Regions from separate parts of the Erwinia sp. CGal63 genome, predicted to be linked through region 1. Evidence: predicted binding sites of a transcription regulator. Region 1 holds the regulator's gene; each other region holds the start of a gene.

The links. Region 1 encodes Fur, which represses iron uptake genes when iron is present. Its sites were predicted from a motif close to ATAATAATGAGAACNACTATCAA; they were not measured.
Region 2: the regulator Fur is predicted to act here: its motif matches at 2,017-2,039, upstream of fhuE (ferric-rhodotorulic acid/ferric-coprogen receptor FhuE).
Region 3: the regulator Fur is predicted to act here: its motif matches at 1,065-1,087, upstream of fhuE (ferric-rhodotorulic acid/ferric-coprogen receptor FhuE).
Region 4: the regulator Fur is predicted to act here: its motif matches at 1,988-2,010, upstream of MKZ79_RS10190 (TonB-dependent siderophore receptor).

The regions. Positions count from the first base shown of each region.
Region 1 is NZ_JAKUMN010000006.1:37,965-41,409, forward strand. Features, by position in the region: gene fldA (flavodoxin FldA) at 125-655, shown strand; gene fur (ferric iron uptake transcriptional regulator) at 1,002-1,445, shown strand; gene MKZ79_RS17030 (beta-N-acetylhexosaminidase) at 1,506-3,445, opposite strand, start outside.
Region 2 is NZ_JAKUMN010000001.1:984,935-988,379, reverse strand. Features, by position in the region: gene MKZ79_RS04430 (hypothetical protein) at 1-207, opposite strand, end outside; gene MKZ79_RS04425 (tlde1 domain-containing protein) at 204-572, opposite strand; gene MKZ79_RS04420 (YncE family protein) at 899-1,969, opposite strand; gene fhuE (ferric-rhodotorulic acid/ferric-coprogen receptor FhuE) at 2,274-3,445, shown strand, end outside.
Region 3 is NZ_JAKUMN010000001.1:980,436-983,880, forward strand. Features, by position in the region: gene MKZ79_RS04405 (CynX/NimT family MFS transporter) at 1-830, opposite strand, end outside; gene fhuE (ferric-rhodotorulic acid/ferric-coprogen receptor FhuE) at 1,218-3,422, shown strand.
Region 4 is NZ_JAKUMN010000002.1:307,862-311,306, reverse strand. Features, by position in the region: gene MKZ79_RS10190 (TonB-dependent siderophore receptor) at 1-1,940, opposite strand, end outside; gene MKZ79_RS10185 (helix-turn-helix domain-containing protein) at 2,688-3,299, shown strand; gene MKZ79_RS10180 (queuosine precursor transporter) at 3,319-3,445, shown strand, end outside.

The DNA of each region.
Region 1 (3,445 bases):
AGCACAAAGCGACAAATGCGGGCGGATTAGCCGTTTATCCCCCTGTGGCTGTCTGCTATCATTGCCGTTAACATTTTCAGGCTAGTCGCCGCATATCATTAAGTTTCAAGAGGTTATTAAACTCATGGCAATCGTAGGCATTTTCTTTGGCAGCGATACGGGCAATACGGAAAACATTGCAAAAATGATCCAGAAGCAGCTCGGTAAAGAGGTGGCTGAAGTTCATGATATCGCTAAAAGCAGCAAAGAAGACCTTGAAGCCTTTGATATTTTGCTGCTGGGCATCCCAACCTGGTACTACGGCGAAGCACAGTGCGACTGGGATGATTTCTTCCCGACGCTGGAAGAGATCGACTTCAACGGCAAGCTGGTGGCGCTGTTCGGCTGCGGCGATCAGGAAGACTACTCGGAGTACTTCTGCGACGCGATGGGCACCATCCGCGACATCATCGAACCTAACGGTGCGGTGATCGTAGGTCACTGGCCTACCGAAGGTTACCACTTCGAAGCTTCTAAAGGGCTGGCGGACGACAATCACTTCCTGGGCCTGGCCATCGACGAAGATCGCCAGCCGGAGCTGACCAACGAACGCGTTGAGAAGTGGGTCAAACAGATCTCTGACGAACTGCAGCTGCAGGATATCATCGAAGCCTGACAGCCTGGCCCACTGGGTTAACCACAGTGGGCCAGCGGTTTTTCCTATAGCAGTAATAGATACATATTTGTAACTTTTACCCTCAAAACGGTAGAATAACCCTGCTTCGTTTCCGCTTCGCCAGTATTTGGCATCGGAAGATCGAACGGATAACCCAGCGTACATGGGTGCTTGCTTTTTCGGACGTAACGACTTCGTAATCCTTACATCCTCTGATGGTTTTGCATCTCCGCTGTGGTTTCTTCAAGGCATCGGTTCTATAATGAGACGCTCAGCTTTTGCGTCGACCGATGCTCACGGCTTTTCAGCCACTTAGTGACCAGTAAAGTAACAGGACAATATCCGCATGACTGACAATAACACCGCATTAAAGAAGGCCGGCCTGAAAGTCACGCTTCCTCGACTGAAAATTCTGGAAGTGCTTCAGGAACCAGAGTGCCATCATGTCAGTGCGGAAGACTTGTATAAACGCCTGATCGATATGGGCGAAGAGATTGGCCTGGCGACGGTTTACCGCGTTCTGAACCAGTTTGACGATGCGGGGATCGTTACCCGCCACAACTTTGAAGGCGGAAAGTCCGTTTTTGAACTGACCCAACAGCATCATCACGATCACCTGATCTGCCTGGACTGCGGCAAGGTTATCGAGTTCAGCGATGAGTCGATTGAATCCCGCCAGCGTGATATAGCGACGAAACACGGTATCAAGCTCAGCAACCACAGCCTTTATCTCTACGGCCACTGTGCTACCGGCGACTGCCGTGAAGATGATACGCTGCACGACAAGTAAGCTAATTTAAAAACAGAAAACCGGCGATCGCTCGCCGGTTTTTTTTCGTCTGAGAAACGGTTATTTCAGGTTTTCCACGCGGCTGAAGCGCTTGCCGTCGCTGCTGACGGCGCGAATCATGACTTCGCCTGCAACATTCGGACGAGCGTTATCCTGATAGCGCTGCCAGCTTTTGCCGCCGTCCAGCGAGTAGTCGATAGCAAGACCGGGCAGCGCGATATTGGCTTCCAGCCGGCCTTCGACAATGCGCGCGCCCGGCTGCGGCAGACGGTAATGGATACCGGCTTTATCCATCTTCGCCAGTTCACGCTGCCCCAGCAGATTGGCGTAGCGCTGCCAGTCGCGGTTAAGCGCGGCCTGATCGACATGGTGCGTTTCGCCGCCCTTGTATTCACGTCCCGCCTGATAGGTCTCTTCCCAGGCCGCACGATGCCAGCCACGCTCCGCCACGGAAATAGCGCGAGGGAAAATCATCGCTTCCATCTGCTCATCGGTACGCACGGTTTCGCTCCAGAGCTGGGCTGAGATGCCATAGGCGCCCGGCCACGGTTTGTCGGATTTAGCGCTGAAGTAGTTGCCGTCGCGATCCACCGAGGTTTCCGCGTTCTGCGGCATATTGTCCGGCGCGAAGCTGAACATTTTACGCTCGTCGTTGAAGCGCGTGCCCCAGTAATAGCCTCGCTCGTGCGGATTCACCTCGTAAGGGAAATCCATATAGAGATAGTCCGGATTGGAAACGGTGACCTCGTAGCCTTTGTTAGCCCAGTCGTTAACGCTGTCGAAGCCGCCCCAGAAGAGCGTATCCCAGAAGTTGACGCCGACGCGTTTGGTGGCGAAATCTGCGGCGCCCTTCGCGTCCTTCAGGCCATCCTGCCACGCCTGCATTTTCTCAATACCGTGCGCGTTAACGCTCTCGCTGACTTTTTTGCCGAAATAGCTGGGCAGGTGATCCATGTCGGCGACCTTGCCCGACTTCACCAACGCCTGGCAAACCTGAGATTTCGCCCAGGGCTTGTCTTCCCGGCTGAGGTCAATTTTACCCTTGCCCGCTTCCGGTTTCGCCGCATCCGTATAGCCCGCGCCGAGGCGAATATTTTTCGCTTCGTCGCCACCGAAGTGCCAGGTCGTTAGCGGCACGCCCGCGGCCTGGTGCATCGCCTGGATTTCGCCAATGACTTTATCAACAAAGCGCATCGAGGAATCCAGGCAGGGGTTCAGATAGCTGGTGCGATCGTAGAACTGTACGGATGTGGTATTCGAGGTATCGGTGGGATCGACCAGGCGATATTCGTTCGCCTCTCTGGTTTTGCCCTCTTTCATCAACCTGTTATAGCGAGCTTCCATTGAGATCACCGCTGCGCGAGCGTGCGCAGGCATGTCAATCTCCGGGATCACCTCAATGGCGCGCGCCTTCGCATAGCGCAGAATATCAATATAGTCATCACGAGTCAGATAGCCGTTGCCCGACGCATCGGCAAAAGGCCCGGAGCCCAGCTGCGGCAGCAGGCAGCGCTGCTCTGTCAGATCGTGACAGCGTTTCGACCCGATTTCAGTCAGCTCCGGCAGGCCTGGTATCTCAATACGCCAGCCCTCATCGTCGCTGAGGTGGAAGTGGAATTTATTCAGCTTCACGGCCGCCATCTGATCCAGCAGGCGCAGCACCGCCTCTTTGCTGTGGAAGTTGCGGCCGATATCAAGAAAGATGCCGCGATAGGCCATGCGCGGCGCATCGGTAACGTCCAGCGTGGCGATCTTCTGCTCGCCGCTGGCCGGCAGCAGCGACAGAATGGACATCATGCCGTAATAAACGCCGGCTTCGTCAAAACCTTCTATCTGCGCTTCGTGCTCGCGAATAGTCAGCTTATAGGCGCCGGAAACCGCCTTGTCGCCGGTAAAAGCGGCAGGCGTAAGCTGACTTTTGATTTTGTAGCCCTGCGACTTTTCCGCCACGCCCATCAGCGCGAAACGCTCTCTTACCGCTTCCGCCGATTCCGCGCTCA
Region 2 (3,445 bases), on a different contig from region 1:
AATGTCAGTGACAGGTTCATTGAATAGCAATTGCGTTGTAATGTTTTCGGGTGGTATGCTTTTAGTATCAACATGCATATCTTCACGCATTTTATCCATCAGTACCATACCAGTGCTTGATATGGGAGACTTGCAGTTATTGTCTAACACCTGCGCCGCAAATGTACAGGTACTGACGATAATTAAAGGAAAAAGAAAATATTTCATTCAACGATAATCTCCCTGTCTTTGGAGTCCCATATCCTTTCACGAAACTTCCGGAACAATATAATACAGCCATTTGACGCCGTACCGGGTTCTCTTTTACTGTCACCATAAATCAAAAAGCCACCGCGGCCACACATGCTGTTACCTTTATCCGGCTCCAGCCGTAGCGTAAACTCACCCGCTTTTTCATGAGTGAACGGCATACCCACAATCCTGTATTTTCCGCGAGGCAGCGGACCTTTATTGCGCAGGCATTCATACTCAGGGTTATCCTTATAGCCCGGAGCGCCGGCATACTGCGCGCTGAACAGGTATTCACCGTTATGTTTAAAGGTCTTGAGCATGACGTTGTAAATCCATGCCATTGTTACTCTCCTTGTGAGATCAATCCATTTGAAGAGTTAACAAAATGTTTGCAGGCAAGTCTATAGTAAAAATGTGATAGTGAATAACTTCATAGCCACGATCACAAAAAAATCCATTTCAGGCTGGCTACAGGGTATATTGCAAATCCGAAACTTATATTTTATCTGGCCTGGCAGACGTTTTATTATCTGTTAAATAACAGCGTTACTTTAGCAAGTAATTCTTCTGTTTATTATTAACCCGTTGCGCTATATACAATGCCTTTAGCCTGTGCTGAAAGTGCAGTTTCACCCCACGTTTAACGTGGGGCTTTCTTCTTTGCCGCTTATTTCAGCGAGATGCGCACAATGCTGTCTTTGCCTTTGGTGGAATCGTCTTTATTGAATTCCTGCTTGAGCGTGACGAAAAGCGTCTCTCCGTCCGGGGAAACCAGCAGGCTGTTCGGGCTGCTGGCAAACGACCAGCTCTTTTTCACCGCGTAGCTGGTGGCGTCCAGCTGCAGTACCTTCTTCGATTCGCGCTGGCTGATATAAAGTTCGTTGCTCTTCGCGTTGAACTTGATGCCCAGTGCGTCACCGTCGATGCGCTTGATCACTTTACCGCTGCGCTCGTCAAACACCAGCGTGGTTTTCGCTTTGGAGTTGTCGGTGACAAACAGACGGCCGGTCGCCGGATCTTCCGCCAGGTTCAGCAGCAGATACTCTTTGCCGTCGCCCGCACTCCAGCGCTTCTCGATTTTCTGCGTGCGCGGGTTGATGACCAGCACTTCGCCGCCGCCGTTTGCCGCGTAGAGGCGATCGGTAACCGGTGAATAAATGATGCCCGTTACCCATTTACCGGCGTTTTTAATGGTTTTGCTGAGTTTGAAGGTTTTCGCGTCCACCACCCAGATCACGCCCGGATCGCCCACGCCGCCGACGTAGAGCTTGCCTTCGTGCCAGAAGATTTCACGCGCGCCATACGGATAGCCGTCTTTGCCCTTCTCGCTGAACTTTAAACGCTGCAGCACTTTGCCGCTTTCCGCGTCGACTTTGGCGATAGCGCCGTCCAGCGAATTGGTGGTGTAGAAGACGCTGCCGTCCGGATCGACCGCCATGCCAAAGTTTTTCAGATCGGTATGGGTTTCGCCGGTGGTTGCCAGCGTAGCCGGGTCCAGACGATAGAGCAGTCCGCCGTTGACGTTTTTAAAGGATTGCGCGCTGGCAACGTAGAGTGCTTTCGGCGTCCAGGCCATCTCATACAATCCATCGCCCAACTCGCGCTGGGCGGTATCCGGCTTCGTCGCTGCGGCAGTTTGTACAGGCGCTTCTGGTTTTTTTGCCGGCGCCTGGCAGGCAGCCAGACTGAAGGCAGCAACGACCGCAAGAGCAGCCTTACGCGGACTAAATGATTTCATGCAGGACTCCATCAATGGATAAATAAGTCGGTTAGCCGATAAAAAGAATGAGAATCATACGCATTAGCAAAAGAGATGTAAATCTACAGAGCTGGCGAAACGGGCTACGGACAGCTGTTTCCAAAATTATTAATAACTTGTTACATTTTCTCGCCGCTTCGCTTAGAGACTCCAGAAAAGCAAATAATTATCATTAACATTCTCATTGCATCCCTGACTGCCCTTTCCCGGCGGTCGGGGTGCGGTGAATGCGTGTCCTTACAGGATAATAAAAAACAGTGGCTTACCACCTGATGAGAATTCTATGGCTTTCAACCGCAGGGAAAATGGCGCGCGCGCGCCCATAAGAACTTTTACCCTTTCGCTGCTGGCGCTGGCGATCCATGCGCAGTTTAATCCGGTTCAGGCCGCTGACAGCAGTGAACAGAATATGGTGGTCGACGCGACGCCGGTCGATGAGACTATCAGCGAACAGCAGGACTACAGCGCGAAAACCACGCGCGCCGGCACCAAAATGCTGATGACCCCGCGCGATGTGCCGCAGTCGCTCAGCGTGGTGACGAAGCAGCGTATGCAGGATCAGAATTTACAGTCGGTTAGCGAGGTACTGGAGAATACTACCGGCATCGCCTCTGAAAATATCGACAGCGAACGCTCCTCTTATTTCTCCCGCGGCTTCCAGATTAGCAGCTTTACCTATGACGATATCCCGACCTCGGTCAGCGATACCTGGAACTTCGGCGACGCGGCGGAAGATACCGCTATTTATGACCGTATTGAAGTGGTTCGCGGCGCGACCGGCCTGATGACCGGCGCGGGCAGTCCTGCCGCTTCGGTTAATATGGTGCGTAAACAGGCCGACAGCAAAACTTTTACCGGCAATGTTTCGGCCAGCTACGGCAGCTGGAACAAGCAGCGCTACGCGCTCGACGTTGCCGGCCCGCTGAACGAGTCCGGCAGCGTGCGCGGTCGCGTGGTGGCGGGCTATCAGGATCAGGACAGCTGGCTGGATCGCTACCACAAGACGAAAAAGTTTATCTACGGCGTCATCGATGCCGATCTGACCGATAAAACTACGGTTTCCCTCGGCTATGACTACCAGCAAACCAATACCGGCAATCCTACCTGGGGCGGCCTGCCGACCTGGTACAGTAACGGTACGCGCACCCATTACGATCGCAGCACCAGCACGGCGGCGGACTGGACGCGCTATAACGTTAACTCGCGTAAGGTTTTCGCCAGTCTCAACCATAATTTCGATAACGGCTGGCTGCTGCGCGTGAATGGCACTCATGCGGAAGAGACGTTTAACGATAAATTGCTGTATTTACAGCAATGGCCGGACGAAGAAACGGGCGAAGGCACGCTCGGTTTCGGCAGCCAGGACAGAGGCAAGCGCAAGGTCGATTCTATCGACAGCTACGCCAGCGGCCCGTTTGACCTGTTTGGCCGCCAGCACGAGCTGGTGGCGGGCGT
Region 3 (3,445 bases), on a different contig from region 1:
CGCTGATCGGAGAACCGCTTCAGCGCCAGCATACAGGCGAGGTTGGCGGCAACCGCCACAATCTGATAGAGAAACAGCAGCCAGCCAGCAGTAGCCTGGCTAAATCCATGCGCTTCGGCCCAGGGCGTAAACCAGGCGATCAGGGTATAGAAGGCCAGCGACTGCAACCCCATAAACAGCGATACCTGCCAGCCCAGCGCGGCGCGCCAGGGCGAGCAGTGTGTCGACACCGCAGCGTGATGAGAATCGGAACGCTGACGGGAGCGCTTCAGCAGCGGCAGCCAGGCCGCCAGCGTCATTACCGCCGGGATCAGCCAGACGCCGAGCGAGAGAAACCAGCCGGCATCGGTAAGCTGCGCCAGCGGCACCGCCACGCCGGAAGCCAGGCTGGCGGTAACGGCCATTACGCAGGCGTAAAGGCCGATATAGCGGGCGGTGTGATGGGTGAAATCCCGCTTAATCAGCGGCGGCAGCAGCACGTTGGCGGCCGCGATGCCGCCGCTAAGGATAGTCGTGCCCAGCCACAGCGCCGGGCCGCTACCGGAAATCCGCAGCGCGGAACCCAGCGCGATCAGCCAGACCGCGCCCCATAGCGTTTTCTCCAGCCCAAAGCGGTTGCCCAGCCACGACGCGGGCGGCGCCAGCAGGGCAAACATCATTAGCGGGATAAAATTCAGCAGCCCGGCGGCGGTCGCCGTCAGACCAAAAGTCAGGCGGATATCTTCCAGGATCGGCCCGGTCGCCGTTAGCGGCGCACGCAGACAGGCGGCGGTGAGTAATAAAACGGTGAGAAAATAGCCGGAACCGGCGCAAAACGAGCGTATTGGCATGATCGACCTTGCAAAAAGAGCAGGCAAAGCCCGCAGATTATGCGTTGGTTGACGTTAACGCTTACGCAGCGAAGCCTGGCTTCGCTGTCTGGCCGTTATGTTAACGGCAGTAGCGGGACACTGTAAAGCTGCGCCTTTGGCAACCCTTCGATTTGTAAGACTTTTAAGGACGTTTACCGTTGGGTTACAAAATCCTGAAAAGTTCATTAATAATCTTTTACACGGCAAATAAAAAAAATTATAGTTCTCATTCGCATTTATAGATGGCCGTATCAAAGCGCGCACAGCCTGATGAGAGCCTCTGTGAAAGGCGTCGTACACAACATCGTATCAACGTGGCAGAACGGCACAGGTCGTTCATATATAATGAAAAAAATAGAGGTAAAGATGTTTTTTGCTCAGCGTGTTACCAGGGGAAACCGCCAGCGCGGCGGCGCAGAAGGATTGACCGCTTCTTATTCTGCCGTTGCCGCATTGGTGGCAGTGGCCTTACAGATACCGTACGCCACGGCGGCGGAAACCGCTAAAGAGCAGACGCTGACGGTCAGCACCTCGGCCGACAGCGCCACCGATACCTCAGCCACGGACTATAGCGTCCCCGTTACCTCTTCCGGCACCAAAATGCCGATGGTTGCGCGCGATATCCCGCAGTCGGTCAGTATTATCAGCAAGCAGCGCATGCAGGATCAGCAGCTGCAGTCGCTGGGCGACGTGTTAAATAACACCACCGGGATTTCCCAAAACGTAGCGGATATGGATCGTCGCACCTATTACTCGCGCGGTTTCCTGATCGACAACTATATGGTTGACGGTATTCCGACCGTTTTCGAAAGCCGCTGGAACCTGGGCGACTCCCAGACGGATTCTGCGCTGTACGAGCGTATTGAGGTAGTGCGCGGCGCCACCGGCCTGATGACCGGCGCGGGCAATCCTTCCGCTGCGGTTAACATGGTACGTAAGCATGCGGACAGCAAAGAGTTTACCGGCGACGTTACCGCCACTTACGGTAGCTGGAACAAGCAGCGTTACGTGGCCGATCTCTCTACGCCGCTGAGCGAATCCGGCAACGTGCGTGGCCGTCTGGTGGCGGGTTATCAGGACAATGACAGCTTCGTTGAGCGCTACAGCGCCGAAAAGAAATTTATCTATGGCGTGGTGGACGCGGATCTGACCGACTACACCACGCTTTCCGTCGGTTATGAATATCAGGAAACCAACGCCGACAGCCCAACCTGGAGCGGCGTGCCGCGCTGGCATACCGACGGCTCGGCCACAAATTATCGTCGCGGCTTTAATACTGCGCCCGACTGGGCCTACGTCGATAAAGAGAGCAAAAAGGCTTTCGTTACCCTGAAGCAGCGTTTTGACAACGGCTGGATGCTGACGCTGAACGGCACCCACAACGAAACTTTCCTCAACAGCCGCCAGCTCTATATCGACGGTTTCTTCGATAAAAACACCGGCGCGGGCGTCTCCTCTTATGCGGACTACCCGGTTGTCGGCGGCACCGGCTATAACACCGGCAAGCGCAAGGTTGATTCTGTAGACACCTTCGCCAGCGGCCCCTATGAACTTTTTGGTCGCCAGCACGAGCTGATGGCCGGCGTCAGCTACAGCAAACAGAAAAACACCTATTACAGCGCTTTCGACAATATCTCTTCCGAGTCGCTGGGCGATTTCAACAGCTACAACGGCCAGTATCCGGAAACGGACTGGAGCGAACGCACGCTTTCTCAGGAAGACGTCACCCGGCAGAAATCCGCCTATGTGGCGACCCGTATCTCGCTGGCCGATCCGCTGCATCTGATCCTGGGCGCGCGCTATACGCGCTGGAGCACCAATACGCTCACCGAGGATATGGAGAAGAACAACATTACGCCTTACGGCGGCCTGATTTATGACATCAACGAAAACTGGTCGGCCTACGGCAGCTACACCTCGGTGTTCCAGCCACAGACTTACCGCGATATCAACGGCAGCTATCTGGCGCCGGTTATCGGCAAGAATTATGAAACGGGCCTGAAGTCCGACTGGTTCAACAGCCGCCTGACGACCTCGCTGACGCTGTTCCGCACCGAGCTGGATAACGTGGCGCAGAGCACCGGCCAGATCATTCCGGGCACGACCGATACCGCTTACGTCGGCAAGTCCGGTACCGTCAGTCGCGGGATTGAATTCGAAGTCAACGGCGCGCTGACCGATAACTGGCAGATGACCGTCGGCGGCACGCGCTATATTGCGGAAGAGCGCAACGGCGAAGCGGTGAATCCTGAGCAGCCGCGCACCACGCTGAAGCTGTTCAGCAGCTATCGTCTGCCGATGCTGCAACAGCTGACGCTTGGCGGCGGCGTCAACTGGCAAACGCATGTCTGGCAGGATGTCAGCGCGCCGGAAGGCAACGGCACCTGGCACGCGGAGCAGGGCAGCTACGCGCTGGTAAATCTGTTTGGTCGTTACGAAGTGACAAAGCAGCTGACGCTGCAGGCGAATATCAATAACCTGTTCGACAAAGAGTACGATACCAGCGTCAACCAATACATCGTTTACGGCGAACCGCGTAACTTCTCACTGACCGCCAGCTATAAGTTCTGATGGTCTTTCAATAGAAATAGCGC
Region 4 (3,445 bases), on a different contig from region 1:
GTCGAGTTAATAGTGTATTTCGGGATAATCGAGAGATAGTCGCCGGTGGTTTTATTCTGATTATCGATGATGTACGTGAAGTTGTTTTTCATCGTCACCACCGCGCTAAGCGGGAAGTTGAGCGTGCCTTCCAGCCCCTGCACCACCGCCTTCGGCACGTTTTCCCACTTGTAGACATCCGAAGTGCCGTTAGAGTATTCCGCCGCGTAGCCGCCTTCGATTTTGTCGTGATAGTCGTTGCGATACCAGGTCAACCCGGCCTGCACGTCATCATGGTTATATTCAATGCCGATCTCTTTATTGACGCTGGTTTCCGCCTTGAGATCGCGGTTACCCTGCAGATAGCAGTAGCCGGCGCTGTCATAACAACCCTGGCCCTTACTGAACAGCAGGTAGTTGGGGTTGGTCTGATAAAGGTTTGGCGCTTTCCAGGCGCGGGCGATACCCAGCTTCAGGGTAAAGTCGCTGCCCAGCTCCTGCGACAGGTTCAGCGCCGGACTCCAGTTACTGCCGGTAATGCTCTGATGGTTGAAGCGAATGCCCGGCGTCAGGCGCGTGGTTTCCGTCAGCTCAATATTGTCTTCCATATAGAGGCCGTAAATATCGGCCGAGCTGTTGATATCGCGTCCGCTGCTGGCAATTCCTTCCACTGCGCCGCCTGCCGAGGTGGATTCGGTGTTGGAAGCGGGATCCTTCATTGCCTGATGATTCAGCTCCGCGCCCAGCGTCACCGTCTGGCTCACCCACTGTTCAAAGGGAATATTGACCTCGGAATGCAGATTGGTGTCGTAGAGCGTAATGGTGGAAAAGCCTTCATTGGACGGGCTAAAAATGCCCGCAATGCCGCCGGATAATCCTTCGTTAAGTCGGGTGTTGCGCGTTTTTTCAAACTGGACGTAGTTGCTGGTAGTGACGCCGTTATCCCAGGCGCCGGTGTATTTCAGGCTGAGCGACTGGCGATAAAGCACGTTGGTTTCTTTGCCATAATATTTTTTCACCAGCGCGTTGCTGTTGGTGTTCTGCGTATCGCCAGCGTAGAGATTACCCTGACGACTGAAACCGCCGTCCAGCTCCAGCGCCTGACGCGGCAAAAATTCCCAGCGCAGCGCGGAATGAATATCTTTATTGATAAAGCCTTCACGGCCGGAAGGATACGAGCCGGCGTAAGAGCCGATGCGCGGCGTAGTGTGGCTTTCATTGATGTCCTGCGCGTCGGCCTGGGTTTTGTTCCAGTTGCCGTAGAGCCGCAGCGTCACGTTATCCGCCAGCGCGCCGCTCAGGTTGGCGTTGTAGCGTTGGGTAGCGCCTTCGGATTTATGCTCCGGCATATTGAAGTAGGTGTTGAGCGCGCCATGCCACTCATCCGTGGTCGGCTTGGTGATGATATTGACCACGCCGCCCATCGCGCCGTTGCCGTAAAGGGCGGCGGCCGGGCCGCGGATCACTTCGATGCGGTCGATCATTTCCGGCGGCACCCAGTTAGTGTCGCCGCGCGTGTCGCGCTCGTCGCTCCAGCCGAAGCGTACCGAGTTGCGGCTGCTGACCGGCATACCGTCGATGAGAATTAGCGTGTTCTCCGGCCCCATGCCGCGAATGTCGATCTGGCGATTATTGCCGCGCTGGCCGCTGTTGGAGTTGCCGGTCAGATTGACGCCCGGCATGGTGCGAATAATTTCCGCCACGTCGCGCTGGATGGGATGTTTTTTTATCGCTTCACTGTCGATAGTCGAAACGCCAGGCGCCTGTAGCGTTTGTTCGCGGGCGGTGACCGTCATGGTGGTTTCGGCACTGTTCTGGGTTTGCTGAACGGCCAGCGTTTTCGGCTGCTCTTTCATCGGCGCAGGTTTGACGGTAGCGGCGTCGTCGGCCTGCGCCGCATACGTAACCAGCCCGCAGGCAATCATTGAAGTCAGAAGCGATAATGTAGACGTAACTTTCATAATGGAATTAGCCACCTGCCCTGTAAAGCCAAAAAACGGAAAGGCGCACTATAATGAGAATGATTATTAATTACAATTGAGAATTTTCTCACCTGAAAATGATTGGCCCTGAATGCTTTGCCTGCTGAAGGCGCTATTTCAGTTGCGCCTACGCACGCTGGTTTTTATAAGAAGCGTAATCTCAGGAGAATAAACGGGCTTACAGACAATCATTTTCCTGAAGCGGGGAAAATTAATTTTTTATATAAGAATCCCCAGAATCATGGGGGAATTTACGGACAGGCATAACGACCAGGCGCACTGGCGACGCCCGGCGAGAAATGACGGATTATTTATTTTTTTCTTCAGCAAAAGGCGCCGCTAAAGAGGATTAACGCGTGACAAACCTGCTGCGCCAAATATCGGATTTGGCTGCGGCAGATTTGTCTGACGGCGTGAAGACAAGAGAGATTCCCTGGCGTTAGCAAAAATACTGGAGATTTTATTATTTTGTGCTGCTTTATGCAGTTAACTTAATCTTACCACCCTACTGAAGTCAACAAAAAAAGAGACAAAAACAGCCTGAAAATGGCTACTGTTTTGCTGTGTAAACTTCAATTCATTGATTTTAATCATAAATTATAAGGAAACATATGCAAAAAAACAGACAAAATCCAAACTGTTTTGTCTACTCGTTTTTCAACAACGGTTGTATAACATTAAATTAACTTATAAGATGCCGCGCATAATCGCATTGGGACGCCCGCCATGAAAACGACGCCACTTCGCAGAAAAGACAATATAATCAATAATATAGATTATATTATAAAAAGCCGCGGCGAAACCAAGGTTTCCTTCGCCAGCCGTACCGGCGTGACTCGCGCAACGCTGTATAAAATTCTGGATGGCAAAGTCAATAATGTGCAGCGCTCTACCGTTACGCGAATAGCGGACTTTTTTGGTGTTTCCTGCGAGATTATTGAAAATCACGATCTGCAATCTTTCGAGCTGATTGAAAATACGCTCTCGCCCGACGGTGATAAAAATCCCGCCGCGCTGCCGATTATTCCCCAGTCGGCTTTTATCCGCAGCCAGGATAAAAGGATCGGCCAACTGGTAACCTGCTATCCCGTAACCTGGTTTTTCGGCGATGTCGCCAATGCTGTCGCGCTTCAGGTGGACGCGCCGTTAAACAACCTCTTTTTTCCTGGCGATATTCTTATTATCAAGCGTCACACGCCGCCGAAAGAGAAACAGCTTGCCCTTTTTTATACCCCGGACAGCAGGCTTTTTATCGGGCAAGGCGAGTCAGGTCTTGCCTCTGCCGCGGAACAGGGCGCCTTGCTGGCAGGCGCCGTTATCGAAGAAAGAATTCAATAAACCCCGAGGACTGTTCTGCATGGAACCAAACAAGAAATATAAGCTGCTGGGCTTTACTCGCTCGGACGCCATTGCGGCTAACGTGATGGTGCTGGCGACCGGCAAGCATATCAGCATCGGTCTGGCCGAGCTGGAAAGCAGCGAGA